DNA from 2 places in the Vibrio limimangrovi genome. Region 2 is predicted to be linked to the other one. Evidence: riboswitches for the same ligand, from Rfam matches in the RefSeq annotation. Region 2 holds a riboswitch; the other holds the start of a gene.
What was found. Region 2 has a riboswitch for lysine ahead of lysC (lysine-sensitive aspartokinase 3). Riboswitches for the same ligand answer to the same signal wherever they lie in the genome.
Positions count from the first base shown of each region.

Region 1: it holds a riboswitch for lysine, as region 2 does, so the genes downstream of both, tet(35) (tetracycline efflux Na+/H+ antiporter family transporter Tet(35)) here and lysC (lysine-sensitive aspartokinase 3) in region 2, are expected to answer to the same signal.

Region 1 covers NZ_JBSUGF010000008.1:102,862-119,176, reverse strand. Annotated here, with positions in the region: gene hisB (bifunctional histidinol-phosphatase/imidazoleglycerol-phosphate dehydratase HisB) at 1-884, opposite strand, end outside; gene hisC (histidinol-phosphate transaminase) at 961-2,001, opposite strand; gene hisD (histidinol dehydrogenase) at 2,017-3,309, opposite strand; gene hisG (ATP phosphoribosyltransferase) at 3,315-4,211, opposite strand; His leader region at 4,265-4,400, opposite strand; gene ACWYU8_RS11270 (sigma-54 interaction domain-containing protein) at 4,765-5,718, shown strand; gene ACWYU8_RS11265 (hypothetical protein) at 5,894-8,245, shown strand; gene tet(35) (tetracycline efflux Na+/H+ antiporter family transporter Tet(35)) at 8,348-9,949, opposite strand; lysine riboswitch at 10,059-10,239, opposite strand; gene ACWYU8_RS11255 (DNA-binding protein H-NS) at 10,820-11,227, shown strand; gene ACWYU8_RS11250 (inosine/guanosine kinase) at 11,356-12,660, opposite strand; gene ACWYU8_RS11245 (hypothetical protein) at 12,778-13,047, opposite strand; gene mnmA (tRNA 2-thiouridine(34) synthase MnmA) at 13,238-14,362, shown strand; gene hflD (high frequency lysogenization protein HflD) at 14,373-14,990, shown strand; gene purB (adenylosuccinate lyase) at 15,141-16,315, shown strand, end outside.
Region 2 covers NZ_JBSUGF010000015.1:96,276-112,590, reverse strand. Annotated here, with positions in the region: gene ACWYU8_RS19080 (cation:proton antiporter) at 1-11, opposite strand, end outside; gene metH (methionine synthase) at 204-3,884, shown strand; gene lysC (lysine-sensitive aspartokinase 3) at 3,952-5,304, opposite strand; lysine riboswitch at 5,404-5,582, opposite strand; gene ACWYU8_RS19065 (pyridoxal-phosphate-dependent aminotransferase family protein) at 5,810-6,931, shown strand; gene ACWYU8_RS19060 (PglL family O-oligosaccharyltransferase) at 6,987-8,765, opposite strand; gene uvrA (excinuclease ABC subunit UvrA) at 8,833-11,655, opposite strand; gene galU (UTP--glucose-1-phosphate uridylyltransferase GalU) at 11,804-12,676, opposite strand; gene ACWYU8_RS19045 (LuxR C-terminal-related transcriptional regulator) at 12,845-13,489, opposite strand; gene ACWYU8_RS19040 (single-stranded DNA-binding protein) at 13,766-14,296, shown strand; gene csrD (RNase E specificity factor CsrD) at 14,535-16,315, shown strand, end outside.

The DNA.
Region 1 (16,315 bases), on a different contig from region 2:
AGATCGCCTACTTGATCACGGCCAAATTCTGCGTCGAACTTGAGGTATGGACGACCAGATAAATCCAGCGCACATTGTGCAAGACACTCATCCATTGGCAAACTGAAACCAAAGCGACCAATACCACGCTTGTCACCCAGAGCTTCTTTCAATGCCTGACCAAGTGCCAGTGCTGTATCTTCAATGGTGTGGTGATCATCGATGTGAAGATCCCCTTCTACTTTACACACAAGCTGGAAACCACCGTGGGTTGCGATCTGATCCAACATGTGGTCAAAGAAGCCCAGACCCGTTGAAATATCGTTACCGCCTTGCTCATCAAGATTAACCGCTACTTTGATGTCGGTTTCTTTGGTAGTACGAGTGACTTGTGCAACACGTGCCTTCACAGTAAGGTCTTTTAGGATTTGCTTCCAGCCCATCGTCTCTGGATTGTACTGAATACCTCGAATCGCCATATTTTCAGCAAGTTGAAGATCCGTTGGACGGTCACCAATCACAACCGAGTTTTGGAAGTCCACTTTGCCGCCCTGAAGGTACTCTTTCACCATACCCAATTTCGGCTTACGGCAAGAACAGTTTTCGTCGTCAAAGTGAGGACAGATAAGAACATCATCAAACTTCACGCCTTGAGATTCGAAAATCTCCATCATCATATTGTGTGGCGCATCAAAGTCTTCTTGTGGGTAGCTATCCGTACCCAGACCATCTTGGTTGGTGACCATCACTAAACGGTAGCCTGCATCCTGAAGAGCCAGCAGACTTGGGATCACGTATGGCTCTAGTTTCAGCTTATCTAAACGGTCTACTTGAAAATCAATCGGCGGCTCAACAATCAGTGTGCCGTCACGGTCAATAAAAAGGATTTTTTGTTGTTTGCTCACTAGAACATCCTTATTGCTAATCTTGTTTGGCTCCCACTCTATCGTGAGAGCAAGGTAACTTTATGGCTTTACAGCTTTACGAATAGTAGTTTCGAATGAAACCAAGTGTCTTTTCGCATTCTTCGCGATTACCGACACTGATTCGTACACAGTTTTCAATTGGTGAGTTACGTAAAATAATGCCTGTATCCCATGCGCCTTTAAACAAGGCGTCACCATCTGGGAACTTAACAAGCAGGTAGTTCCCCCACCCTTCGTTCACCTCAACACCCGGAATCATTGATAATCCAACTTGTAAGTAGGCACGGTTCGCATTGAGGTCAAGCACCTGATACTTAGCACGAGCTAAGCCTGCTTCTGATAATGCTTGAATTGCAATCTCTGCAACTGGCACCGGCACTGGGTATGGTGCGATAACCTTAAGAAGTACATTAATCAGCTCTTCATTCGCAAGCGTAAATCCACAACGCAGACCAGCCAGCGCAAATGCTTTAGATAACGTGCGAAGAATCGCTAAGTTAGGATATTGCTCTAACAAATCAACCGTTGACGCTTCTGGACAAAAATCAATGTAGGCTTCGTCCATCACGACAATCGCGCGATCTTTGGTCATTTCAAGCAGTGAAAGGATGTCTTCGCGCTTGACCAAATTACCCGTCGGGTTGTTTGGTGAACACACAAACACAAGTTTCACGTTGTCGAGGTTGGCTTCAATTCCAGCCAGATCAAGTTGCCAGTCTGAAGTCAGAGGAACTGTCTTGCGCTCAACACCAAACGTTTCTGCACTGATCGCGTACATACCGTAGGTTGGCGGACAGTAAAGAATGGCATCTTTACCCGGTTCGCAGAACGCACGCACGAGTAGCTCAATCCCTTCATCGGCACCGCGCGAAGTAAGCGTTTGTTCAGGTTTGACACCTGCGTAAGCGGCATAGGCTGCAATTAACGCTTTTGGCTGACATTCACTGTAACGGTTAAGACGAGCAAAATCCGTTTTGTATTCATTGTTAAACGGTGACTCATTGGCATTTAGCCATACGTCACCCGTACCACCGATACGGCGAGCAGATAAATAAGGAGTTAATTCCTGGACTTGTTTACGCGCTAGCTTTTCCATCTCAATATTTCCTTCTTACTTCGCTGCCAATTTTTCTACACGAATCGTAACGGCACGCTTGTGTGCGTCTAAGCCTTCTGCTTCCGCCATAGTTACAACTGTTGGAGCCAGATTCTTAAGACCTTCTGCAGACAACTCCTGAACGGTCATTCGTTTAGAGAAGTCCGCCAAGCCAAGGCTTGAATACGTACGAGTGTATCCGTAAGTCGGAAGCACGTGGTTGGTACCTGAAGCATAGTCACCAGCAGATTCAGGAGACCAGTCACCCAAGAAAATAGAACCTGCGTTGTCAAGCAGTGGCAGCAGCTCGCGCGGATTCTTTGTTTGTACAATTAAGTGTTCAGGACCGTAAAAGTTAGAGATTGAAACCGCCTGTGTTAACGATTCAGCGATAATAATCAAACTTGATGCCAGTGCCTTTTCAGCAATGCCCGCACGAGAAAGTTCCTTCAACTGACGTTGTACCGCATCCGTCACTTTATCTGCAACGATTGGTGAAGGAGTGACCAGAACCACTTGCGAATCAGGACCGTGTTCCGCCTGGCTAAGTAGATCAGCGGCAATAAAGTCAGGATCAGCGGTTTCATCGGCAAGCACCAGTACTTCAGACGGACCAGCTGGCATGTCAATTGCTGCACCACGGAAGTCATTACTTACCTGACGTTTTGCTTCAGTAACGTACGCATTACCTGGGCCAAAAATCTTATCAACTTTAGAAACCGTCTCCGTTCCGTACGCCATCGCAGCAACAGCTTGACCACCACCAACGTTATAAACTTCATCAATACCACAAAGTTTCGCTACGTAGAGGATTTCATCAGCAATCGGCGGCGGAGAACACAATACCACTTTGCGGCAACCCGCGATTTTTGCAGGGACGCCAAGCATCAGAACAGTCGATGGTAATGGAGCGCTACCACCCGGAATGTATAAACCCACCTTTTGGATTGGGCGTGTGACTTGCTCACACATTACACCTGGCTGTGTCTCGACTTTAATCGGCTGCGGCTTCTGTGCTTTGTGAAACTTAGCGATGTTTGCATAAGCTTGCTCAAGCGCGTTTTTCATGTTTTCTGAAAGACGTGCTGAAGCTGCATCAATTTCTTTTGCCGAAACGCGAATTGAATCCGGTGTGACTCGGTCAAATTTCTCTGTCAGCTCGATAAGTGCGGCATCACCTTCGCTACGTACTTTCGCGATAACTTCAGCAACGGCAGCAGTAATATTCGCACCTTCCGTGATAGCTGGGCGCTCTAAAATCGAATCTTGTTGATTTTCACTGAGTGATTGCCAGACGACTGTTCTCATCGTTCTTACTCCATCATTTTTTCAATTGGTAGTACTAGAATAGAGCTTGCACCCAGCTCTTTCAGCTGTTCCATTGTTTCCCAGAACAGATTTTCAGAACTGACCAAGTGAACCGCCATTTTTGATTTGTCTGCTGATAATGGTAATACGGTTGGATCTTCTGCACCTGGCAGTAACGACTTAATTTGCTCAAGCTTTTCTGCAGGTGCGTGTAACATGATGTATTTAGACTCTTTTGCTTGCTGCACACCTTGCATGCGAGTAAGTAGTCTTTCAATCAGTGCAGTTTTGTCAGCGTCAAACTCACCAGTGCGTTGAATCAGTGTCGCTTTTGACTGGAAAATGACTTCAGCTTCTTTCAGTCCGTTCGCTTCGAGCGTCGCACCAGTTGAAACTAAGTCTGCAATCGCATCGGCCAGGCCAGCTCGAGGGGCAACTTCTACCGAACCTGTCAGCATACAAGTTGAGAATGGTACACCCGCTGAATCCATGTAAGCTTTAAGCAAGTGTGGGTACGTAGTCGCAATGCGTTTGCCAGCTAAATCTTGTGGGCCTTTGTATTCTTGGTCTTTGTCGATGGCAATAGACAAACGGCAGCCACCAAAATCCAGGCGACGAAGTTGCACAAATTCATACGGTTCGCCTTTCGCTTTACGGTCTAAACGAACTTCTTCTAACTCGTTTTCACCGATAAAGCCAAGATCAACAACACCATCCATAACCAGTCCAGGGATGTCATCATCGCGGACTAGAAGCAAATCGATTGGCATATTTTCAGAGTGAACCACAAGACGCTCGCCCATTAGATTAAATTTTACGCCGCATTGTTTAAGTAGAGCCTGGCTCTCTTTGCTTAGACGACCTTTTTTCTGAATTGCGATTCTTAAGCGTTGTGTTTGCATTGCTATGTCCCTGTACAAGATATTGAAATCTAAGTTAATTTTTTAAGCCAAAAACGAAAAAACCCTCGGAAGATATTTTCTCCCGAGGGTTTTAAATCTGAAATGCTTTGATTTTAACCGCCGGGAGTTTCTGTCTCCCGGGTATGCGCACATCTCCCGAAAGACTAGACTGGGTGATGATGGTGATGAATGTTCATTACAAAATTGCGCATACTTATTTAAAACTCTATTTCGTTGTTTTGTTGATGACCACACTAACTAAGGATTCTATTTTTTTCAACACTAAATTTAGTCATTTATTATCTTTTTTCTTAAGCTATTGTTTTTAAATCTTTTTTATTTTAAGGCACAGACCTCAATTTCAATGAAAAATGTAGCTATACAACAAATTTCCTAGCAAAAAATGTGCACAAATCAAAGTTCTTTTTAAACAAATGGTTAGTAATTTATATCATTCGTAATTAATACCTTTCTCAATAAAAAGACACTCGCTCGCCCATCTGCCAACTAATTAAAAACTATTATTTTATTGGGGCAAAAATAGTGATAAATGATGAAACTGCATAACAGTAGTGCTAAACAAGCTGTGGATCTCAGTAATGCTGATCTATATCCATTGATCGGCAATAGCGCCTGTATCCAAGAGCTTCGTAACGCCATAAAAAAATACGCTCGATGTGACGCGGAAGTGCTCATTCAAGGTGAAACCGGAGTGGGTAAAGGATTGTGTGCGCGACTTATCCACCAACTGTCGAAACGAAGTCAGTGGCCTTTTATCGAGGTAAACTGCGGCGCTATTCCTAGCGGACTCATCGCATCTGAATTATTTGGTCATGAGAAAGGGGCATTTACCGGCGCTATCTCTGACCGTATCGGGTTTATTCAAAAAGCTCACAAAGGCACGCTGTTTTTAGACGAAATCGGCGACATGCCTCCTGATCTGCAAATCCACCTATTGCACTTCTTAGAAAGTAAGCAAATACACAAAGTTGGTGCCGATAAGTTTATCGATGTAGATTGTCGTGTCATCGCCGCGAGCCACGTCGATCTAAAAAGTGAAGTAGTACAAGGTGAGTTTCGCGAAGACCTATTTTACCGACTTAACATATTACCGCTCACCATCCCTCCATTAAGAAAAAGAGGTCAGGACATTCTTATGCTGTCAGAGCACTTTTTAACAAAGCTATCTGGCGGTCAGGTCAGTAGTATGTCCGAAGAAGTCCAAGAGATGCTCTTAAAACATCGCTGGCCAGGCAACGTTCGTGAATTACGCAATGTTATCCAGCGGGCGATCGTCATGTGCGAAGACAACACGTTACTCGTTGATGATCTTGGGCTTGATTGTAACGACAGGCAACTACTCCCATCAGCGGATCAAATTGACCTCGATTATCTATTGCAAGCCATTGAAGAAAATAAACATAACATGAGTGCTGCTGCGCGCGATCTTGGTATATCCAGAACGACACTCTATCGCCTGATGAAGAAATACAATTTGAGTGTTTAACACTGTACAGCTGTAACGTGACACTGTGTAACAGCAAACTCTCTTATTATCATTTACTTAAAACTTTAGCCTCAAAAGCTTGAATTTCGGCCTATATAAATCAACAAGTTAAAATAGGCACGCTCTTTGCTCCTTTGCTTCTTAGTCATTCAATACGATGACACAGGAGCAGAAAATGAACACCAACAGGAAATTTTCCACAATAAGGACAGCGACTCTTGCGGTATCTTCACTAGCTCTCACGTTTTCAATGTCAGCTTTTGCTAGATTAGATGGCGCTATATTCACGACGACACCATTAGGCGATATCGTCAATGAGAATGTCCGCTATGAATCTAAAGAAGAAGTCTTTTTAGATGGCGGCCCTGGGCCAAATGCACCAAGAACGGCAGCCGCACTTCCCGCTGGTCTATATTACTTCCAGGTAACCGATCCATCAGGTAAATGTTTATTATCAAGTGTGCCAGGCAGTGCTGACACTAATGGTGGTACTTGCTTTGAGGATGTTAAACTCAAAGGCAAAAATGCTAAAAACGCGGATGCCTTTTATGCAGAACCATTAGCGTGTCGTCTTTTCTATTTTGATGGCGAAGATGGTGTGACTTTTATAAACGATTTCGTAACTATTACTCAAGAAGTAAGGGTTCGCGGTAAGATGGTACCAGAATCGGTAGAGATAGAATGTAGTCACCAGTTAGGCAGCGAGTACTTAGATATTAACCCGGCTGAAATGCCTGATGGTGAAACCATACAACTATTCCCATTTGCGAATACACCGAATTCAGGTGGTGTTTACAAAGCTTGGGTATCCACTGCAGAAAGTGTAGAGGCAGCCTGTGAAGGTACTGACCTTGGCAGCACTGAAACTGGTGAAAACTGTGATGGTTTCTTTGGTTTCATACCTCGTAACTCGAAAACGGATAACTTCAAAGCGCAATCTGTGATTCCTGAACCACCTAACTTTGATATTGCACTTCGCTCTTTCCACGATAAAAACCTCAACTGTCAATACGACCCACTTGTTGATGAAATTATTCCGAATTGGGAGTTTGGTCTTCGTGATCTAACCATGGATCCAAACATGCGCAATACTAAACTGTCTAATGACTCTCCTGATGAACCAGTTACATTCAGCGTATTCGGTGTTGAAGACCGACCTTGGAGTGTTGACCAGTTTATGTGGTGGGCTCAAAGCGTAGGTTTTTCTGCCATGAATACGCCGTTTACGCACTTCACCACCTTTGCCGATCTACGTGACTTCGCACCAACATTCTCAGACGGCGACCTTCATATTGGCTTTGCCAATGCACTAGCTTGTCATGACAACATTACTGGTAATGTTCGACGCTCCGCTGGTGAGGATACGGATGAAGCAAGTGGCGAAGAAGAAAGTGATACTGGTTTTATCCCAAGTGCGTGGGCTGAGCCAACCTTTGATGATGATCCAGTGCTAACCATTCGCTTCGGTTCTATTGGTATCGCTAGTCTAGAAGTGTGTAAATCATTCGATGCAGATGGTAATGGTGCACATGATGAAGGTGAAACACTTATCCCTGACTGGCCAGTCACGCTCGTCATTCCAGACAGTGTGCCTGTACCAAAACCATTCGCTCCAGACGGTATAGTTGGCAACTACGACGATGATGAATTTGAACGCCTAGAAAAATTACTGCTTGATGCAGGTTACTTAGAAGCCGGAGAAACCTTAACTCCAGTGGAAGCCGATGGTTCAGTTCGCAAAACAACCGGCAGCGATGGATGTGTTGAATTCCATGTTCTAGTACCTAACGTAAGAGGCGACGACCCAGCACCATACTCAATCAGCGAGGATGTAGCGAGTCTTACCCCAACGTGGATGAATACCAGTGCTTATAACATCACTTTTGATGTTGAGTCAGTATTGAGCGAAGAGAATGGTGCGCCTGTGGTAAAAGGTGTGGTTCGAAACCGTAGTGATGGTAACGACGGTAACCAAGTTTACTTTAACAACGTTTGTACAACCGAAGCAGACTTTAATACCAAAGGCTACTGGCACAACAAAGTTGGTCTACCTCGTTTAACTGAAGCCGATGTAGATCATGTTAATAGCCTAGCCCCTTACGCGACTCCTAGTAGCTATTTTGTCGGAGGTGATGAGCCATTCGATGGATACTTTACGGGTGGTGTAATCCCAGTTAAATCTGCCTTCAAAAACGAGTCAGATGTATGGGAAGCAGGGACTTGGCAGGCTGAAATCTCGCATTTCTTGACTGAGAGCATTGATGACCCGAGAGAACAGTTAGCGCAACAATTACTCGCGTTTATCTTTAATACTCGTCATCAATTAAATAATCCTGACGGCACAATAATGTTTAATGGAGAGTGGACACCTGTCGCAGACATCATTGCAATGGCAATTAATGCGTGGAGTACTTCTACTAATGTCAATACGGTTAAAACCTTACTGGATGATATGAACAACAACGATCATGTTCAAGTCTTCGTTGCCTCACCTGAGGATTGTCCTGCACCTTATCCAGTGGATTAGTTAACCCCAAAAAACGCGATTGCCCCCCTCACCTAAATCGCGTTTCAAAAAAAGCTCCGCTATTTCTAGCGGAGCTTCCTCTTTTTTATCAACTCAATTTCACTATACGTTTTGGTATGATGCCATCTTAGCTTTAGACATCCACGAAAGTACCGCGCACAGAATAATGAAGGCTAGTGATGCAGCTGCAAACGAAATCGCGATTGACGTCGTCATACCGAGTACAATGAAGCCGATACAAGACACTAACGCCACAGACAACGCATAAGGCAACTGGGTTGATACGTGATCAATGTGATTACAACGAGCGCCTGTTGACGACAAAATGGTGGTGTCTGAAATCGGTGAACAGTGGTCACCAAATACCGCACCAGCCAACACGGCGCTTAGCATTGGCAGCATAAGTGTGACATCTGTTGCTCCAGCCATATCGCCAGCAATTGGCAGCATGATACCGAAAGTACCCCAAGACGTACCTGTCGAGAATGCCATTAAACCAGACAACAAGAACAGAATAACCGGCAACCAGTGTGGGTCGATATTCCCCTGTGCCAACGTCGATAGGTAAGAACCTGTTTTCATGTCACCGATAACAGAGCCGATCGTCCACGCAAAGACCAGAATCAAAATCGCACCAAGCATTGATTTTGCACCAATCCAAAGCGTACGAATGATCTCAGCCACTGGAATGCCCTGCTTAAGCACAGTAAATAGACCAACCGCAAGACCAAGTAAGCTACCGTAAATCAGAGAAGTACCAACATCGGTGTTCTCGAATGCGCCTAGTAAAGCAAACGCTTTGCCGTCAGCCGCTAAAGCCTGACCACCGGTATAAAGCATAGAAGCAATAGTGGCCACAATCAGTGTCACGATAGGCAGAATTAAGTCAGAAACCTGGCCTTTATCGCTCTCGCGGATATCAAGCTCTTCGTTAATTTCATGAGCTTCAGGGGCATCGTTTTCATTGTCTTTATCAAAACCACGCCCCTGAGACGCAGAGATTTCATGCTCGCGCATCTTACCGATATCTAAACCGAACCAGGCAACAGCAAATACCATCAGTAATGCGAATACCGCGTAGAAGTTCATCGGAATCAAACGAATGTATGCACCCAGAGCTGAGTACTCGGTAATACCATGCGAAACTAAGATGCCGCCAATAATGGTAATGATGTACGCGCCCCAGCTCGATGCAGGCATGATTACACACATTGGCGCTGCGGTTGAGTCGAGGATATACGCTAATTTAGCGCGCGATACATAGAAGCGATCAGTTACTGGACGAGAAATTGCACCAACGGCAAGACTGTTAAAGTAATCGTCGACAAAAATGAATACGCCTAAACAGGCAGCAAGAAGTTTAGAGCCGCGCTTACTTTTAACACGAGATTGTGCCCACTCTGCGAATGCACGCGTACCACCAGAGAGCGTCAACAATGCGGTTGTCATCCCCAATAAGATAAGGAAGCCAACAATGCTCATATTCCAAGTGTTAAGGCCACCATCTTCAACGAAGACAGAAGAGACTTGGGTACCAACATAGCCAGCGGTATCACCAACTGACCAGCTGTTCAGTAGAACCGCACCCAGTACGATACCTACTCCAAGAGAAATTAATACACGTCGTGTCAAAATCGCCAGTGTCAAAGCGACAAGCGGTGGCAATAATGAAACAGGAGAACTAGAAAAATCTATTAAATTCATGATCTTCAAAAACCAAAGTTTGGCTAGAGATCTACTGCAGACAAGTCACGTCTTTATAAAAACGAACTCATGTTGAACTTAGCGACAGGGAAGCGAACACTCCACCCAACCCTACAGTAGCGCTCCATAGTTTAATGTAAATATACTATGGCAGTGTTGTTCCTTTCGGATACAACCCCAGCAAGTAATATTGATCGACCACTTGCTTCGGCAGTCTTCGCCTTCCACTATTATTCATTGGCATCACCCCAATAATAGCTACTCTTCGAGACTGCGCCTCTACGGCAATAACAAACAATTGACCATTAGACATACATAATGGCAACAATCTAGCTGTTATATTGCATCAGGAGGCGTCATTGTACTTATGACGAGAGTCAATGCAACACATCAAACTAAATTACACTTATATTTCTCCCAAAACAGAGCGGTTTAGTTTCAGAACTAAATGCCGATAGTATGCAACTACAATCATTATCATTGCCATTTTATGAAACCTTATTATTACTCAATAAAAATCATTATTTGACTTTTATTGATAAATAAAACAAATGTGACAACAAATAGCACGCACTACTTTATCTCTTTGTTCAAGTGGAAACACCCTGTCACTTATAAATGTGAATTCACAATCGAAGTAATTAAAATATTTCGGCTAACCTCAAACTTCCATGTAATACTTTTATATCGCTCTAATATTCATTTCTTATAAAAAATTAGACAAAATTAATCGAAATCACGATTTAGTATTTGCACATCAGTAAAAGATAAAGTTAAATATAAGGACTTACCGCTTTATTTATAGCATGGCATTATTTGATCGTAACGATAAGAGATGCCATACACTTTCACCTATTAATAGGAATCGTTATGTCAGAGCTGACTAAAACACTTCTAAATATCCGTAGCCTTCGTGCATTTTCTCGTGAGCTGACTCTAGAACAATTGGAAGAAGCTCTAGATAAACTAACAACTGTTGTAACTGAGCGCAAAGAAACGGAAGAAGCAGAACGCGCAGCACTAGCTGAGCAAGAAGCTAAATTAGCTGAAATCGCAGAAAAAATTGCACAAGACGGCATCGACGTTGAGGCTCTTATTAATGCGCTGTCAGGCGAAACTAAGACTAAGGCAAAATCTAAGCGTGCACCTCGCCCAGCGAAATACAAGTACATTGATCCAAATGGCCAAGAAAAAACTTGGACAGGCCAAGGTCGTACTCCTTCTGCAATCCAAGAACAGCTTGATGCAGGCAAATCACTGGATGATTTCCTAATCTAATTTGCTTTCTATATACGATTAAGAGGCTCCTTAGGGAGTCTTTTTGTTTGTATTAAATAAATAAAAAATGGCGCATTTCATAATGCGCCATTTTTACATTTGTAAATAAACTGTAACCTGAGACTAAATTAACGTTCCCAATACGCCTCTTCCAGGCTATCTTCTCGTTCAGGTAGTCCACGCGACAAACGCGGAGAGTGCTGAACTAGAACTTCATAGCTTGCTCTATTCGCATATTTACAAACTTGCGAGAAAGAAGAGTAAGTTAAATACTCATTACTGTGCTTACTTGAATTAGGCACATTTTCTTTGTGGTATTTATTTGCAGCCATATCATGAAGGACGGCAGACAAAGCCGCATCACCAGCACCATTTGTATTCTTAATTTTTTCCGGACCACCCATATATGGTGAAATATGAGAATACACTTTAATAGGTGTTTCGCAGGCATTTTTTGGAGCAGGTCGACTAAATTCGTAACGGTTGAATTCTGCAATTGATCCAGGAAGCAATGGCAAAGTCGTTTCACGTTTTGCGCTATCTTCAGTATACCCGGCCATAAATAAACCAACAGGACCAGCGGTACAAAGTACTAAATCTGCCCAGTCCAACGTCTTATCTGATGCCGCTAAAGGATCAGACTCACCAGTCAGCGCCTCTGCCTCATCTTCATTCATCGCAACAACAGAAACGTGCTCGCGAATAAATTCTTGCCAATATTTCGGATCGTCCTGAATAACGAATTTAGTACCCAATGTCAGAACTACTGGCACATCATACTTTTTCGCAAACTCAATCGCCTTCATTGTTGCTTCAGGCATTGGATCACCGTCTTTGCATCGCACTAAGTAAGACGTCAATAATAACGCAGAAGCATTCTTAAAGATTTTTTCTGGAATACTATCAGGATGAAGTTGGTTCATTTGGCCTTCGCTAATCGCGAAAGTACGTTCACCATCTTCAGTAATAAGTGCGAAACAACGGCCAATAGCACCATCAACACCTTGAAGGTAGTTAAGATCCATACGGCTTGAAGTGTTACATAAGTAGCGGTAACCGTAGCTGCCAATTTTAATTTCCTGGCTCATCACACCTAGCAGCGTTGAACGGTCGTCCGCAAGAACAGAATAATTGTGCAGCGTATTACCTATCGTGCCACCAGCGTACTCATTGGTAATCAGGTTCTCTTGTTTAAGATGCTGATATAAGGCTTCCGCCGTAACATCATCAATCACCAATGAGTGTCCTTTACTCAAACCGTACTTTTCAATCACATCCGAGGTAACTTTTGCTTCAATATCCACCAAAGTTTGGTCAATACCAATGATGTGAGTACGCGTCATCTTCTTGCTTTCTTGTGCTTGACTCACCAATGGGTCACGAGCATGAACAGGAAAATAATGCTTGGATTTGCGTTGTCCAGGAAATTTCATATTGTTAGTCTGAGTAAGGGATGAAAAAGAGAACGGATTCTATACCGCTAACAATCACGCAGCAATAAAGGCAATTATAGCAAACGTTTGCCCTTCTCTTTTTTTATTTATCGGGGATTATTCACCTTCCATAAAGCTCAGATCTGGCAGCTGATTAAGGTGCTCGATATAACGCTTGAGATTAAATTCGCCCTCATTTTTCACTACATCGAACACTTCAATCGACATTGCGCAAGCCATCATTGCAACCGCTTCATCACGTGGCGTCCCCGTCATCATTAATCGCATCAGTGTTTCTTTCACTTTTAACGGATTCCCGTCTTCCAGCTGATTTTCAACAATCTCAATTAACTCAGCTTCTTGCATGAATTGGTTTTCGTCAGTCATCTTTATATTACCTCTTGGATTTTGGCCAACTATGCCATATATAAGTCCTCTATACTTGTGAAATTACCAGTTGCTGTTTTTGTTGCTGAAAAAGGCAGCAAAAACGAATTGTGATTTCCGTCTCGGATCTGTCACCGGTCTGTGGTTTCTGTTAGAATCTGCGTCCCGTTTATTTAAGTGGTGTTTAGTAATGTCTGATAACAGCCAAAAGAAAGTCATCGTCGGTATGTCCGGCGGCGTTGATTCATCTGTTTCTGCGTATCTTCTCAAGCAACAAGGCTACCAAGTAGAAGGCCTGTTCATGAAGAACTGGGAAGAAGATGACAACGAAGAATATTGCACAGCAGCAGAAGATTTAGCCGATGCTCAGGCAGTATGTGACAAGCTTGGCATCCACCTACACACCATCAACTTTGCTGCAGAGTACTGGGACAACGTATTTGAGTATTTCCTTGCGGAGTACAAAGCAGGCCGTACGCCTAACCCAGACATTCTTTGTAACAAAGAAATTAAGTTTAAAGCGTTCCTTGAATTTGCTGACGAAGTATTAGATGCAGATTACATTGCGATGGGCCACTACGTGCGCCGCTCTTTTCCTGAAAAAGGAGAAAAACCGCAGATGCTTCGCGGTCTGGACAGCAACAAAGACCAAAGCTACTTCCTATACACATTAAGCCATGAGCAAGTGGCGCGTAGCCTGTTCCCGGTAGGTGATTTAGAAAAGCCAGAAGTACGCCGTATCGCAGAAGAGCAAGGCTTAATCACAGCGAAGAAGAAAGACTCTACTGGTATCTGCTTCATCGGAGAGCGCAAATTTACTGACTTCCTTGGACGTTACCTGCCAGCTCAGCCAGGCAACATTGAAACACCAGAAGGTGAAGTCATTGGCCAACACCAGGGCCTGATGTACCACACGCTTGGTCAGCGTAAAGGTCTGCATATTGGTGGCCGTAAAGGTGGCGGCGGCAATGAAGATCCATGGTTCGTTGGTGAAAAAGATCTTAAGCGTAACGTATTGATTGCCGTTCAAGGTAAAGATCACCCGATGCTAAAATCCGAAGGCTTGCTTGCATCACAACTGCACTGGGTAGATCGTGAGCCAATTCGCGATGTTATGAAGTGCACGGTAAAAACTCGTTACCGTCAACAAGATATTCCTTGTACAATCATTCCAATCGATGACGAGAACATTAAAGTGATCTTTGACGAGCCACAAATTGCAGTGACTCCGGGTCAATCTGCCGTGTTCTATAAAGATGACGTTTGCCTAGGTGGCGGTATCATCGAACAACGCATTAAATATTCTCAAGCTTAGGAGTTGTTACGTGGCGAATACACTTTATGACCGCACTATCGCATTTGCAGGCATTTGCCAAGCTGTTGCTTTGGTTCAACAAGTTGCGAGAAACGGACAGTGTGATCAAGATGCCTTTGAAACATCCATTAACGCTATTTTGAACACGAATCCAGCCAACACCATTGGCGTATTCGGTCGCGAAGCGGACCTAAAACTAGGCCTAGAATGCCTGGTAGAAGGTATTGACAGCACGCCATCTGGCAGCGAGATTACTCGTTATATCATTAGCTTAATGGCATTAGAGCGTAAATTAACCGCTCGTAACGATGCGATGTCGCAACTGGGTGACCGTATCCAGATGGCAAAACGCCAGACTGAGCACTTTGAGCTGATGGACGACCAAATGATCAGCAACCTGGCGAGTATTTATTTGGATGTTGTCAGCCCTATTGGCCCTCGTATCCAAGTCACTGGCACTCCGGCGGTACTGCAACAGACCTCGACTCAGCATAAGGTCAGAGCTCTGCTGCTGTCTGGTATCCGTTGTGCCGTACTTTGGCGTCAGGTTGGTGGTAAACGTCGCCACTTAATCTTTGGACGCAAAAAGATGGTCGAACAGGCTCAAATCCTGTTGGCTCGATTGTAAAAGACACCACTACGAGCTCGCGTTTATCGCGAGCTCGTTTTTTTAGATTAAAATAACCCTCGCGCAAACGTTTGCGCAATGTTCGTGACAAATGCCACAGTTATTGGTATAACGCTCGCGAAATTTAGAAACCCAATTCAGGAGAACATCATGGAACTGTCAGCATTGACTGCTGTTTCACCAGTAGACGGCCGTTACGGAAGTAAGACGATTGCTTTACGCGAAATTTTCAGTGAATACGGTCTGCTTAAATACCGTACAATCGTTGAAGTCCGCTGGTTACAAAAGCTTGCTGCAACTGCTGAAATCGCAGAAGTGCCAGCATTCAGCGCAGAAGCTAACCAATTCCTAGACGACCTTGCTGCAAACTTCTCTGAAGAAGACGCGCGCCGAATCAAAGAGATTGAGCGCACAACTAACCACGACGTAAAAGCGGTTGAGTACTTCCTAAAAGAAAAAGTGGCTGATGTTCCTGAACTACACGCAGTAAACGAATTCTTCCACTTTGCTTGTACTTCTGAAGACATTAACAACACTTCACACGCTCTAATGCTTAAAGAAGCGCGTGAAACCGTTATTCTTCCAGAAATCCGCAACCTAATCGACGCAATCAAAGCGCTTGCTGTTGAGTACCGTGATATTCCACTTCTGTCTCGTACACACGGTCAGCCTGCATCTCCATCAACAATGGGTAAAGAGATGGCTAACGTGGCGTACCGTATGGAACGTCAATACAAGCAGATCGAAAACGTTGAGATCCTAGCGAAAATCAACGGCGCAGTAGGTAACTACAACGCACACCTGTCAGCTTACCCAGAACTAGACTGGCACAAGTTCTCTGAAGAATTCATCACTGAATCTCTTGGCGTAACTTGGAACCCATACACAACTCAAATTGAACCACACGATTACATCGCTGAGCTATTCGATGCTGTTGCACGTTTCAACACCATCCTAATCGACTTCGACCGTGACGTTTGGGGTTACATTGCACTAGGCCACTTCAAGCAAAAAACCATTGCTGGCGAGATCGGCTCTTCTACGATGCCACACAAAGTTAACCCAATCGACTTTGAAAACTCTGAAGGTAACCTAGGTCTTGCGAACGCTGTATTCGGCCACCTAGCGCAAAAACTGCCAGTCTCTCGCTGGCAACGTGACCTGACTGACTCAACAGTTCTACGTAATCTGGGTGTTGGTGTTGGCTATGCCGTAATCGCATACACTTCAACGCTAAAAGGCATCAGCAAGCTAGAAGTTAACCGCGATGCGCTTCTGGCTGAACTTGACAAGAACTGGGAAGTACTAGCAGAACCAGTACAAAC
Region 2 (16,315 bases):
TAGACCGACATTAGAACACTCTGTTTGTAACATTTTATGAATGGAATTTTCGGCTGATGCTGCTCAAATAGCAAACATTTTTTCGCGATTATTTGATAAGTTAAGAGGTCGATAAAATAATCATGATTTCCATATTTAGACGTCTAGACTCCTGAAGTTTGTGTGATAGGATGGACTCATAGTTAAAGGAACGAGGCTGTGCTGTGGGAAGTAATGTAAGACAACAGATTGAAGCTCAATTGAAGCAACGTATTCTTCTGATCGATGGTGGTATGGGAACCATGATCCAGGGATACAAACTTGAAGAGCAAGATTATCGAGGAGAACGCTTTGCAGATTGGCAATGCGATCTAAAGGGTAATAACGACTTGTTGGTGTTGAGTCAGCCTCAATTGATAAAGGAAATACATGGCGCTTATCTTGAAGCTGGTGCGGATATTCTAGAAACCAACACCTTTAATGCAACGACTATTGCGATGGCTGACTATGAGATGGAAAGCCTTAGCGAAGAGATAAATTTTGCCGCTGCCAAGTTGGCACGTGAAGTCGCCGATGAATGGACGGCAAAAACGCCAGATAAGCCACGTTATGTAGCTGGCGTACTTGGACCGACAAACCGTACCTGTTCAATCTCTCCAGATGTAAATGACCCTGGTTACCGCAACGTCAGTTTTGATCAGTTGGTTGAAGCCTACTCAGAGTCGACTCGAGCTCTGATTAAAGGTGGTTCAGACCTTATCCTCATCGAAACTATTTTTGATACCTTAAACGCTAAAGCGTGTGCTTTCGCAGTTGATTCGGTCTTTGAAGAACTGGGTATCGCTCTACCTGTCATGATCTCTGGCACCATCACTGATGCTTCTGGCCGTACTTTGTCAGGACAAACAACCGAAGCGTTCTACAACTCATTGCGTCATGTGAAGCCCATTTCTTTTGGCCTGAACTGTGCTCTCGGTCCAGACGAACTACGACCATATGTTGAGGAATTGTCCCGCATATCAGAATCTTTTGTATCTGCTCACCCTAATGCTGGGTTACCGAATGCATTTGGTGAATATGATTTGTCCCCTGAGGATATGGCTAAGCATGTAAAAGAGTGGGCTGAAAGTGGTTTCTTGAACCTGATCGGTGGCTGTTGTGGTACCACGCCTGATCACATTCGTCATATGGCAAAGGTAGTTGCAGAGGTGAAACCTCGTGAGTTACCTGATTTACCAGTCGCTTGTCGCTTGTCTGGCCTCGAGCCACTGACTATCGATAAAGATTCGTTATTTATTAACGTTGGTGAACGTACAAACGTCACTGGTTCTGCTCGCTTTAAGCGCTTAATCAAAGAAGAGCTATACGATGAAGCGCTCGATGTTGCCCGTCAGCAAGTTGAAAGCGGCGCTCAAATCATCGATATCAACATGGATGAAGGCATGCTTGATGCTCAGGCATGTATGGTTCGCTTCTTGAACCTGTGTGCTTCTGAGCCTGAAATCTCCAAAGTGCCGATCATGGTGGACTCTTCCAAGTGGGAAGTCATTGAAGCTGGCCTGAAGTGTATTCAGGGCAAAGGCATCGTGAACTCGATTTCTCTCAAAGAAGGGAAAGAGAAGTTTGTTGAGCAGGCTAAACTGATTCGCCGTTATGGTGCTGCGGTTATCGTCATGGCATTCGACGAAGTTGGTCAGGCGGATACCCGTGAGCGCAAAATTGAAATTTGTACCAATGCTTACCGTATTTTGGTTGATGAAGTAGGCTTCCCGCCAGAAGACGTTATTTTCGACCCGAATATCTTTGCGATTGCTACCGGTATCGAAGAGCATAACAACTATGCTGTTGACTTTATTGATGCGGTTGGTGACATCAAACGTAACTTACCACACGCGATGATATCGGGCGGTGTTTCTAACGTTTCCTTCTCTTTCCGTGGCAATAACTACGTTCGTGAAGCGATTCATGCTGTATTCCTTTACCACTGTTTTAAAAATGGTATGGATATGGGGATCGTCAACGCTGGGCAGCTGGAAATCTATGACAACGTACCTGAAAAGTTGCGTGAAGCGGTTGAAGATGTCGTACTGAACCGTCGTGATGATGGCACAGAAAGGCTGTTGGATATCGCAGCGGAGTATGCAGATAAAGGCGTTGGTAAAGAAGAAGATGCCGCAGCACTTGAATGGCGTACATGGCCGGTTGCAAAGCGTTTAGAACACGCGTTAGTCAAAGGGATTACCGAGTTTATCGTTGAAGATACAGAAGAAGCTCGCGTTAATGCCTCTAAACCACTAGAAGTGATTGAAGGTCCGTTAATGGACGGTATGAACGTGGTCGGCGACTTGTTTGGGGAAGGGAAAATGTTCCTGCCTCAAGTGGTTAAGTCAGCGCGCGTTATGAAACAAGCTGTGGCCCATTTAGAACCATTTATCGATGCTGAAAAACAGGTCGGTCAGACAAACGGTAAGATCTTACTCGCAACGGTGAAAGGCGATGTACACGATATCGGGAAAAATATCGTCGGTGTCGTTCTGCAATGTAACAACTACGAGATCATCGATCTTGGTGTTATGGTGCCGTGTGAAAAGATCCTAAAAGTCGCCAAAGAAGAGAACGTCGACATTATTGGTCTGTCGGGTTTGATTACCCCATCTTTGGATGAAATGGTTCATGTGGCTAAAGAGATGGAGCGTCTTGATTTTAATCTTCCGCTTCTGATCGGTGGCGCTACCACTTCGAAAGCGCATACTGCAGTTAAGATCGAACAGAATTATAAACATCCGGTTGTTTACGTGAACAACGCGTCACGAGCGGTAGGTGTTTGTACCTCCCTGTTGTCTGATGAACGCCGTCCTGCTTTCGTCGAAAAGTTGGATGAGGATTATGAGCGAGTACGTGATCAGCACAATCGTAAAAAGCCTAGAACCAAGCCGGTCACTCTTGAGGAAGCTCGTGCCAATAAAGTAGCTATCGATTGGGATACGTATACTCCTCCTGCTCCAAAGCAGCCGGGGATTCATATCTTTGATGATTTTGATGTCGCGACTTTACGTGAGTACATCGACTGGACGCCATTCTTTATGACCTGGTCACTGGTTGGTAAATATCCAACGATTTTCAAGCATGAAGAAGTTGGTGAAGAGGCTCAACGTTTGTTCCATGATGCGAATGAGCTACTTGATCGTGTCGAGAGTGAAGGTTTGATGCAAGCGCGAGGCATGTGTGGTCTGTTCCCTGCTGCGAGTGTGGGTGATGACATCGAAGTGTACACAGATGAATCGCGCACTGAAGTTGCTAAAGTTCTGCGTAACCTTCGTCAACAGACAGAAAAACCGAAAGGCTTTAACTACTGCCTGTCCGATTACATTGCACCAAAGGAATCCGGTAAGCTTGACTGGGTTGGCGCGTTTGCAGTAACAGGTGGTATTGGTGAGCGTGAACTGGCAGATGAGTACAAGGCTAAAGGTGATGATTACAACGCGATTATGATCCAAGCTGTGGCTGATCGTCTGGCGGAAGCGTTTGCAGAATATCTGCACCAGCATGTACGTAAAGAGATCTGGGGTTATGCTGAGGATGAGAACTTATCCAACGATGACCTTATCCGTGAAAAGTACCAAGGTATTAGACCTGCACCAGGCTACCCGGCATGTCCTGAGCATACGGAAAAAGGGCCGTTATGGGAGCTTCTCAATGTCGAAGAGAACATTGGCATGTCATTAACTTCTAGTTACGCGATGTATCCAGGAGCTTCTGTATCGGGTTGGTATTTCTCTCATCCGGATTCTCGTTACTTTGCGATCGCACAGATTCAGGAAGATCAGCTCGAAAGCTATGCTCAGCGTAAAGGCTGGGATAGGCTAGAAGCAGAAAAATGGTTAGGCCCGAACATTAACGGCTAAACCATCGAAAACAAAGGGCTGCCATTTTGGCAGCCCTTTGTTTTTCTGTATGTCGATAAAATCGATATTATCGCTCAAACAATTCTTCGTGCAGCTTTTGAATCGCTTGTTGTGATTCTGATTTATGCAGAAGGAAACACAAGTTATGTGGGCTAGCTCCGTAGCAAATCATTCGCAGGTTAAAGTCTTCCAGCGTGCCGAAGACTTGCTTCGCATAGCCTTTCGTACCACTCATGTTGTTACCGATAAGAGCGACTAAACATAGGTCGTGCTCGACTTCTACTTTACACAGCTCCTCCAGCTCTTCTCGAGCCGCTTGAGGTAATTTTGGTGCGCCACCAGCGGTATCGGTTTGATCTAGAGTTAACGAGACACTGATCTCTGACGTAGTAATCAGGTCGACCGAAATTTTGTGTTTAGCCAGAATTTCGAACACTTTAGCCAGAAAGCCGTAGGCGTGGAACATGTTTGCACTACGCAGAGTGACCATCGTTTGGTTGCAACGCAAAGCGAGAGCGCGGTAAAGCGGAGAGCTTTCCACTTTATGGCGTATCCAGGTGCCACCTGCTTCTGGATCTTTTGAGGATCCCACAAAGACCGGGATATCATGACGCAGTGCCGGAACCAATGTCGAAGGATGGAGGATCTTAGCACCAAAGTTCGCCATTTCTGACGCTTCGCTAAAGCTGATTTCAGGGATTGGAGACGCTTTCGGCGCAATACGCGGATCAGTCGTGTAGATGCCAGGGACATCCGTCCAAATCTCTAAGCCAGAAGCTTTAACACCTTCAGCAATAAGCGCAGCACTGTAGTCACTACCACCACGACCCAATGTGGTTGTATTACCTTCCTCATCCGAACCGATAAAGCCCTGAGTCACAACCACAGACTGTTTACATACCGGAACGAGTTTCTCTTGAGCTAGCTGATAGATAGCTTCGACATCAGGTTCTGCTCGGCCGAAGTTGTTATCGGTTCTCAGCACTTCACGAATATCGAAACGCACCGCATTAATGCCTCGTTCTCTCATAAGCTGAGCCAGAATATGGGTAGACATTAGTTCACCACATGCTACCAAGTGGTCAGTCAGCTTAGTGCTTGCTTGAATTGATGCCGCTTCAGCAAGGCTGGTTACGGTATCCAGAATCGCGTATACCTCAGCGGTAGCTTCGGCAGCATCTCTTAACTGATCTAAGATGGCATCATGAATTTCTGCTAACTTTCGTAGCAACTCGGCACGCTGCTCCTGATCCTGAACACCATTGGCAAGTTCTACCAATAGATTTGTTACACCAGAACAAGCGCTGCTAACGACAAGACGAGTATTTGGGTTGTTTTCAATAATGGCGGCACAACGGCTCATTGCCTCGAAATTGGCAACACTGGTTCCACCGAATTTTGCTACGTTAAGTGCGCTCACTGCGTTCTCCCACGACTTCCTAAAAAAAATATATCCGATATTTAGTGAGGAAAGGAACAGAGCAAAAAGAGAGGTATTTGAAATGTACTTGAAATATGTACCCTCAGAAGCTCTTCATCAGACAGTGCTGATGACAGTTGATGGGACTCAACCCAGGTCAACCGACAAGCCAAAACCTGCAATTTTGACTTACCTCGGCACTACTCCCCCTCAATAATTTGTTTTGGAATTGCGGTTCCACAAATCATCTACCTGGGTAGTGCTCCTCTTCCACATAAAGCACGAACATTGAACGGGTTTGAGGCCTCAATGTCAATCAATATTTAAGCTAATCTTATATTTTTTATTAACGAATTTGTGATAGTGGTTCGAACTCAATACTTACCGCTAATTGCCGGGGAGTACAAAATCCATTAGTGTGAGTTCTCCAATTCCCGAGACTTAATCCAAATTCTAAAAATAATCATCCTCGCTCGGGTGAAATAACGTTAAACAAGGAGCTGTCATGCCGATCCAAAGTTTTATCCCACCTCACCGTATCCTCATGGGACCTGGTCCTTCAGATATTTACCCTCAAGTACTGCAAGCCTTGAGCCGCCCAACCGTTGGTCACCTGGACCCTCTGTTTATCGCCATGATGGATGAGCTGAAACAGTTGTTGAAATACGCATTCCAGACAGAAAATGACTTTACTATCGCGGTTTCTGCCCCAGGCAGTGCTGGGATGGAAGCGTGTTTTGTAAACCTGATTGAAAAAGGGGACAAAGTCATCGTATGCCGAAATGGTGTTTTTGGTGAGCGTATGCGTGAAAACGTCGTCCGTGCTGGTGGTGAAGCCGTGGTTGTTGACGATGAGTGGGGAACGCCAGTTTCTGTCGATAAAGTTGAGCAAGCCCTGCAACAGCATCCAGATACCAAAATTTTAGCTTTCGTTCACGCAGAAACGTCAACCGGTGCCGTCAGCGACGCTCAAGCTCTGGGTAAATTAGCGAAACAGTACAACGCGTTATCCATTGTAGATGCGGTTACATCATTAGGCGGCGTGCCGCTAAAAGTCGATGAGTGGCAATTGGATGCAGTGTACTCTGGCAGTCAGAAATGTTTGTCTTGTGTACCTGGCTTGTCTCCAGTCACGTTTTCACAGGCGGCGATTGATCGAATTCAATCCAGAACCACGCCAGTGCAAAGCTGGTTCCTAGACCAGAGCTTAGTTTTAGGTTACTGGAGTGGAGAAGGAAAGCGCAGTTATCACCATACCGCACCAGTAAATAGCCTGTATTCTCTGCATGAAGCATTATTGATTCTGAAAAATGAAGGCCTGGAAAATGCGTGGGCTCGTCACCAACTTATGCATGAAAAACTAAAAGAGGGCCTACAAAAACTTGGTTTTGAGTTTGTCGTTGAAGAAGCGTACCGCCTACCTCAATTAAATGCGGTTTATGTACCAGAAGGTATTGATGAAGCGAAAGTTCGCGCGCATCTATTAGAAACGTATAACCTGGAAATTGGTGCTGGGCTTGGCGCATTGGCTGGAAAGGCGTGGCGTATTGGCTTGATGGGTTACGGTGCTCGTCCTGAAAATGTTGCTCTTTGTCTGAAAGCACTGGAAGAATCGCTGACCGAATAGTGTAGTCAGAAACTACAGTGAAAAAGCGAAGGATATCCTTCGCTTTTTTGTTTGATTATTCTGCTTCTGGCAGTGCAGATGACGCGGGTTGTGCTCTTGATGGCGGCTGATAATTCACTTGAGTAAAATCTATCCGAGGGAATAAGAACTGCGCTTCGGCACGGATTTGCTCTGCTTTACTGCTGTCATCTAACCCCTGATAGGCAAGGATCAAATTATTATAGAAAGCCGGACGCGGCTTATCTTTAATAATTTTCAGCGACCAGTCGATGTAAGGTTGAATTAAGCTTGGATCCTGTTTATGTAAGCCTATATTCAGGAAGTTGCTATATACATCCCAGTCAAACCTGTCTTGCCACGCCACTGGGTTACTGACTTGATTCAGTATGTCCGGGTTACTTGGGCGTGTTGTTTCAAATTTCGTCAGTATGTAGTTGGTATGTAAGGCACTCAGCATATAAAACGTAAATACAGCAGGCAGAGCTAAGCTAGTAACACGTAGTAAGCTTTTCGTGATCTTCGTAAAACCGACTTGGCGGTAACGCGCGACTCTTTGATCTACCCAATAAAGTAGAATGATAAAAATTATCCAGTGCACTAAAGAGTGGTAAAACGGATATTCAAGCTGAGAATGCAAGACGATAGGGATAAACAAGGCCAGCAAAGCTAAACGTGTCCCACGCTTTGCCTGATAGAGTCTGCGCAGCACTAATATCATGGCTAAAATGATACCTAAGACAGGCAACAGTCCACCTTCGACGCCCCAATACAACAACTCATTGTGAGGGTGATCCATTGCTGGTAATCCAGCTGGATACTTTTCGTTTAATGCATGCTGACGAGCGGTATAGAGGATGTATTCAGACTCAAACTTTCCGTATCCATATCCCGTGAATGGCTTTTCAATCACCATATCTAAGGCTTGAGGAAAAGTGTAAGCGCGAGGAGACTCCATATTCACTTTCTCGGCTGCTAAGCCATTACCATCAGGAAAAGCGATGAACATGACAACGACAGAAAGCACCAGTCCTGTTGCCAGAGAAATCACCCAGTGAATAAAGCGTTTTCTGGTGTTGTAGCGGTACATATATGGGATCACCAACAGTACTGCAAACAGAGAGGCTAGCCAGCCTGTGCGAGAAGCAAGCGCGACGATTAAAGGCAAGGTCAATACAGGCACGGCATAGAGTAAATATATGTCACTCAGTTTTCGATGGTATTTATAGGGCTGACGCGCCAGCAAGTAGCTGGCAATCACAAGCCCAGTCGCGAGAAAACTGGCCATTACATTGGGTTGTTGGAATATGCCATAAGGGCTGTTGGCAATTGTGTTGTAACCGAAAGGGTTATCAGGCTTCAGATAGAGGTATTGTATCAGACCGAAAATAGATTCTATAACCACTGCCAAGACAATAAACCACAAGATTCTTTGACGGTGCTTATTACTAAAATGGAATTGTTGCAGGACAACGAAAAACAGCAAGCCACACCAGAGCCCAATCAGTTTATTAGCGGCCAGGCTAGTATTCGCATTGGGATAAAATACCGGTACGGTCATGATGCCGACGCAGATAAACAGCCCGATGGTTAGTTTGGAGTACCTCAAGGCTTGATTACGCGCGATCTGATAGCAACCAATCCCGAGCGCAAAGCTGAAGGCTATCCACGTTGTCGCATTGAATGACAGAGCTAATCCTGAACCACCTGGATTGGGCATAAAAAAGTGCATCGCCAGTACAAATAGTACAGCCAACGCGATAAGAAACTTGCGATTGAGAGGAACCTGAACTTTTTCCGGTGAAAGCTTAGTTCCACTTACATGTATAGTAGCCATAGACATTGCTTTGTTTTGAATGAAAAAAGACCAGCAATGGCTGGTCTTGGTACTTTACCTGTTTTTTTTACTTCAACATAGAACTAAGGAAGCGTGCTGTGTGTGATCCTTCGATCTGGGACACATCTTCAGGTGTGCCCTGAGCGATTATCTCACCTCCACCTTGTCCGCCTTCCGGACCTAAATCGATAACCCAGTCTGCCGTTTTTATGACATCCAGATTGTGTTCGATGACGACAACAGTATTGCCGTGATCACGCAGACGATGTAAGACCGTCAGTAATTGTTGAATATCATGGAAGTGCAGACCCGTGGTTGGTTCATCCAAAATATAGAGCGTTTTACCTGTATCGCGCTTTGACAGTTCTCTTGCTAATTTCACCCGCTGCGCTTCGCCTCCAGACAAGGTTGTCGCGGCCTGCCCAAGGCGAATGTAAGACAAACCCACATCCATTAATGTTTGCAATTTACGCGCAATGGCTGGTACGGGCTCAAAGAACTCGCGCGAGTCTTCCACCGTCATTTCCAGTACTTCATCAATGGTCTTGCCTTTGTAACGCACTTCCAATGTTTCACGGTTATAACGCTTGCCTTTACACACATCACACGGAACATAAACATCGGGTAAGAAATGCATTTCAACTTTAATGACACCATCACCCTGACACGCTTCGCAGCGACCACCACGCACGTTGAAACTGAAACGTCCCGGTTTGTAACCGCGTGAACGCGACTCCTGTGTGCCAGAAAACAATTCACGGATCGGAGTAAAGATACCAGTGTATGTGGCAGGATTAGAGCGAGGTGTTCTGCCGATTGGACTTTGATCGATGTCGATGACTTTATCAAAGTGCTCTAAGCCTTTGATCGACTTATAAGGCGATGGATGCGCTGTTGTGGCGCCATTCAGCTGGGTATGAGCAATTTTGAAGAAAGTATCATTAATCAGGGTCGACTTACCCGAGCCAGAAACGCCGGTAATGCAACTAAACAGGCCAACAGGAACGGACAAGTTGACGTTTTTCAGGTTGTTACCCGTTGCGCCGATAAGCTCGACGGTTTTCTTTGGATCGCGCGGAGTACGCTCTTTTGGCACCGCTATCTCTTTGGCGCCACTTAAGTACTGACCCGTCAGAGAATTTGGGTTCGCAATGATCTCTGCCATTGTGCCTTCCGCTACGACGTTACCGCCGTGCACACCAGCGCCTGGGCCAATATCAATTACATGGTCTGCACAACGAATCGCATCTTCATCATGTTCGACGACCAACACGGTATTACCCAGATCACGCAGGTGAGTCAGGGTTTTCAGCAGGCGCTCATTATCACGCTGGTGGAGTCCAATAGAAGGCTCATCCAGCACATACATCACTCCGACCAGACCCGCGCCAATTTGGCTTGCCAAGCGGATACGTTGTGCCTCACCACCAGACAAGGTTTCTGCACTGCGGGATAAGTTAAGGTAGTTCAATCCCACGTTTACAAGGAACTGCAGACGGTCGTTGATTTCTTTCATCACCTTTTCTGCAATTTGTGCCCGCTGACCTTCCAGTTTTAGCGTATCAAAGAAGGCGAGGGCATCGGCGATGCTGAGCTCTACAATTTCAGGTAAGGTGGTGTCAGCGATAAACACGTTACGCGCTTCGAGACGCAGACGTGTACCACTGCAACTTGAGCAGGATTTGGTCGAAATATATTTGGCGAGTTCTTCGCGAACAGAGTTTGATTCGGTATCCCGATAGCGACGCTCAAGCGTGTTCAGTATCCCTTCAAATGGGTGACGTTTAACGCGAATATCACCGCGATCATTGATGTATTTAAACTCAATTTCTGTGCGGCCGGATCCTTTTAATATGACTTCTTGTGTTTTTTTCGGCAGAGAATTAAACGGTACATGAAGATCAAAGCCATAATGCTCAGCCAAAGAAGTGAGCATTTGGAAGTAATAATAGTTCTTTTGATCCCAGCCACGAATCGCCCCTTGAGCCAGACTGAGTGAATCGTCCTGAATGACCCGGCTTGGATCAAAATATTGTTGTACACCGAGTCCATCACAGGTGCCACACGCGCCTGCCGGATTATTGAATGAGAACAGTCTAGGTTCCAACTCTTGCATACTGTAGCCACACTTAGGGCACGCAAAATTGGCTGAAAAGATAATTTCTTCGCCGTCACTGTCCATTGGCGCTATGACGGCAATGCCACCTGAAAGCTCCAGAGTCGTCTCGAAAGATTCCGCTAAGCGTTGCTGTAGATCCGGGCGAACTTTAAAACGATCAACGACGACTTCAATGGTGTGTTTTTTGTGTAATTCTAGTGTTGGTGGATCAGAAAGATCGCAGGTTTCGCCGTCAATACGAGCACGGATAAAGCCTTGAGCAGCAAGATTTTCTAAGGTCTTTACGTGTTCGCCTTTACGCTCCTTAACGATGGGTGCCAGTAGCATCATCTTACTGCCTTCTGGCAACTCCAGAACTTTGTCCACCATCTGGCTTATCGTTTGAGCAGCAAGAGGAGTATGGTGGGTAGGGCAGCGAGGTTCCCCGACGCGGGCGTAAAGCAGACGCAGGTAGTCGTAGACTTCAGTAATTGTCCCTACCGTTGAACGTGGGTTATGAGAAGTCGACTTTTGTTCGATAGAGATCGCTGGAGATAAACCCTCGATATGATCGACATCGGGCTTTTCCATAAGAGACAAAAACTGACGCGCGTAAGCGGAGAGAGACTCAACATAGCGTCGTTGGCCTTCTGCATACAAAGTGTCGAAAGCGAGAGAAGACTTACCAGAACCACTTAATCCAGTAATGACCGTCAGTTTATCGCGAGGGATGGTAAGGTTAATGTTTTTAAGGTTATGGGTTCGGGCACCGCGAACTTCTATTTTATCCATCGTTTTTGCTCTATGTATAACCAAGTTCGGCAAGTATTACATAGTGTGAGAAATGTGCAAACAAATACTGGACAAAAAAACAGTAAACAAAAGCCCGACTTGCGACCGGGCCATATATAGTTATGACTAATCAATGAGTTTGAAAAGTTTAGACTTCTCTTTTTGTTGCGTGCTTACCTAGTTCAGACTTTTTCTCATCTTTGAGGTATAGGTTTTCGAAACAGTAATTCGTGGCTTCGATGTAACCTTCTACGCTACCGCAGTCAAAACGTTTGCCTTTAAATTTGTATGCGAGCACGCAACCCGCTTTGGCTTGCTTCAACAGGGCATCGGTAATTTGGATCTCGCCACCTTTACCAGGCTCTGTGTTTTCGATTAATTCAAAAATATCTGGAGTAAGAATGTAGCGGCCAATGATAGCTAGATTGCTTGGAGCAGTACCTGGCTCAGGCTTTTCCACCATGTCATCAACACGGTAGATATTATCTTTGATCATTTCGCCAGAAATAACACCGTATTTGTGGGTTTCTTCTACTGGGACTTCTTGCACTGCCACGATTGAACAGCGGAACTGCTTGAACAGAGCGACCATTTGCGCCAAAACGCCGTCGCCTTCACTTACACACAAGTCGTCAGCCAAAACCACGGCAAATGGTTCGTCACCAATCAGTTCACGGCCAGTCAGAATCGCGTGTCCAAGTCCTTTCATTTCTCGTTGACGAATGTAGGTAAAGTTCGCTGATTCAATGATTTCACGAATGTCTACTAGCAGCTCTTCTTTGTTGGTGCCGCTGATTTGGTGTTCCAGTTCGTAGTTTTTGTCAAAGTGATCCATGATTGAGTGTTTGCCACGACCTGTCACAATACACATGCCGTTCATTCCGGCCTGGATTGCTTCTTCAACACCGTACTCAATCAAAGGCTTATTCACTACTGGCATCATCTCTTTTGGCATAGACTTGGTCGCAGGTAGGAAGCGCGTACCATAGCCCGCAGCAGGGAACAGACATTTTTTTATCATTGGGGAAATTTCCTTTCTCGTCAGTATCATCAAGAGTTTGCGCATCACTTTAACACGAGAGATGTGTATGAATCATGATTAAAGTAGGAAAAAGTGTGAGCTGAAGAGTTGAAAAAGACTGAGCCACCAGGATTTAGGGGCATTTGCGGCACATGACGTTGTGATGAATTAAGACATCAAGTTCTGATCGGCCCACGCAATGGCTTGTACCCGGTTCTTCACGGAAAGCTTTTTGAATATTTGGTAGAGATGCGACTTAATCGTAAATTCGCTAACAAACAACTCCTCTGCCATTTGACTGTTCGATGCCCCATTCTGAAGACAGCGTAACACTTGCAGCTCCCGAATAGTAAGATCAACCGTGGCTGGAGCGGTATGGGTGTTGATCACATTCCGGTAATAGTGCAAAAGCTGACTAGATACATTTCGTGGCAGCCAGCTTTGCCCATTAATAATATTTTTTAGCCCTTCGCCAACTTGTCTCAGTGAATCTTCGGCATAAAACACGCCTTTGAGTTGGCCAAAAGAGAGTAGCTCATCGGTGGTAAGGCGCTTTGGAACATTAAAAATAACAGTTTCAAAATTTTTCCATATCAAAGGTAAATTCTTAATAGATTGAACAAGTGATTTATGTTCCATGAAATCAATGATTAGGATCTTATTGCGATGTTCAGGCTTGGACTCCATTAAAGCATCCGTCGAGATCACGGGAATATTCATATCGATGTACTTTTCCAGTGCGATTACCTTCTTCGCTGCGTTCTCTTCCATGCTAATCAGGAATAGCTTTCGGGTGTAGGCTGATTTTTTCACTAGCTCCAATCTCTCTAACTTCACTGAAGGCGGTAAATTGGCATTAAAGGCGCGTTAGAGCTATATGTTTGGTGAAGAAATGCGTTCAGATTCAAAGGAAGCCCGATTTTGTCTGCAATACGAATCAAAAATGCTACACCGAGAAGTTGAATAGATATTTTGGTTCTAGACAAGGGCTAGATAGAACACAATAGTATTAGACTTTAATCAGATCATTAAAGCGTGCTATTCTAGTGCGCTAAAATTTTATATATCCAGAGTGAAACGGAGCAGATCATGGCCAGCCGTGGAATTAACAAAGTTATTTTGGTGGGGAATCTAGGTAACGACCCTGAAATTCGTTATATGCCGAACGGCGGTGCAGTAGCAAACATCACTATTGCGACCTCTGATTCATGGCGTGATAAAGCGACTGGCGAACAGCGCGAAAAAACTGAGTGGCACCGAGTTGTGCTGTTTGGCAAACTTGCTGAAGTCGCTGGTGAGTACCTGCGCAAAGGTTCTCAGGTTTACATTGAAGGGCAGCTTCAAACCCGTAAATGGCAAAATCAGCAGGGTCAGGATCAGTACACTACCGAGGTTGTCGTTCAGGGCTTTAATGGCGTAATGCAAATGCTAGGTGGCCGAGCTCAAGGTGGCGCTGGCGCTCCTGCAATGGGTGGCCAACAGCAGCCACAGCAAGGCGGTTGGGGTCAACCTCAGCAACCTGCTCAGCCGCAACAATACAGTGCACCTAAGCAACAGCAGGCTCCTCAGCAGCAGTATAATGAGCCACCAATGGATTTTGACGACGACATTCCGTTTTGACGGTTACCTGATGGACACCAAAAGGCCGCGAACATCGCGGCTTTTTTCGTTCTTAAATTTGATTTGAAAAAGCTCGAGTTTTTTTATTTGTGGCCGATAACTAACACTTTAGTAGCGCAAGTAATGATGACATACTCGTGCTTCTCACAATCTGACTAATCAGATTGTTTCTTAAACACGGTTCAAGTATAAAGATTTCAATAAGGTATATAGTGAATAGAAAAGGAATTCAGCATTCATGAGGTATACCCCAACTCTGAAGTTAAGCACTCGGCTGGTGGCCTTTGTCACCATGATCGTCATATGCGCAATGTTTATCTTATTTGTCGGCGCAACCCTTTCCTTTAAAAAACTTGGGCAGGAATACCTTACCCATTATTTAGAAGGGATCGTTGAGGTGGTCGACAAGGAGATGGAAGATCCTGATGCGGCATACTCAATGCAACGCTGGATGCCAAAGATGCTGCAGGCCAGCAACATTGTTGAAATGACATTAACGACCAATAATGCGGTCGTATATCGTTTTAAAGATACGTCCCATCAAATGGATGAATCCGTCTTGTTTGAGAAAGAGTTCCCACTTACTCACAATCAAGATTACGTTATCTATTTCAAAGCTATTCCCCCTTATCTGGGTTATGGCTACTCCATGCAAGCACTCTGGTCTATTACGCTGGCCGTTATTCTTATCATTTTCTGTTTAGTGCGTGGTGTGGCTTGGCTGAAGGAGCAGTTGGCCGGTTCAGAAATGCTCGAAGAGCGTGGCCGAATGATATTGGCCGGTCGCGTTGAACAGTACGCCAAGGGAGATGAATCCGAATGGCCATATACTGCCAGTGAAGCGCTCGATGTACTCATCGAAGAGTTGCAGGACGCGCGTCAGGAGCGCAGCCGATTCGATACCTTCATCCGTACTCAAACATTCCTAGACAAATTAACCGGTACGGCAAACCGCGTGCTATTTGATAGCAAATTAGAGTCCGCGTTGTTAGAAAGTGGCGCACGAGGTGCGGTGTTACTTGTGCGTATTCACGACTGGAAGTTGGCTAAAGAGGACCTGGACAAGCAAGTTGCTGATGAGTTTATTGTCGAAGTTGGCAGCCTGTTATCTAACCTGGTTCAGCGCTATCCGGACGTGGTCTTTTCTCGTTATTACGATTCTGATTTTGCGCTGTTTTTACCTCATCAAGATGCTAAAGGTGTGGCTAACCTTGCCTCGCAGTGTATTCGCCAAATGGAGAAACTCTCGCCTCCAGAACCTTTGGACCCAGACAACTGGTGCCATATCGGGATCACGATGTTTAAAGAAGGTGAGAGACATAGCCAGATTATTGATGAAGCAGAAACAGCACTGCGTAGTGCTCAGTTGCAAAACAACAATAACTGGAGCCGGTTTAAGAAATGGAACCACGATGAAGAGGTACGGGGCAGCGTCAGGTGGCGTACCCTATTTGATTCGGTATTAACCTCGGAAAACGTGCTGCTATACGCACAACCAGTGCGTGCCATTAGTGATGCATCGAATAAGCCACCATTATACGAAGCTGTGACATGCCGGATTCGCGATCCAGAAAACGGGATAGTTAAAGCGTCACGGTTTATTTCTTCTGTCAGACAGGTTGGTTATGAAGCCCAAATGGATAGGGCGGTTCTCAATAAGTTCTTAAAGCATTACAAGGAGCATTCTGATAACACCACTTGTTACGCGTTAAACTTGCACGTGCCCCCGTTTTCTAGTCGGGAGTATTTCAAGTGGATACGCTATGAATTGTTACAGTTGACCCGGGATCAAAGGAAGTGTCTCATTTTTGAGTTTGTGGAAGCACAATTTGTAAGACATTTAGACTTTATGCGCCCAGTCGCTAAAATGCTCACCGGTTTAGGGTGCCAACTTATGATAGGGCAAGCGGGACGCACCATCGTCAGCAGCCATTATTTAAAAGAGGTGGATATACGCTACCTTAAGCTTCATCGCAGTTTAGTTACAAAAATTGACCAACGTCATGAAAATCAACTGTT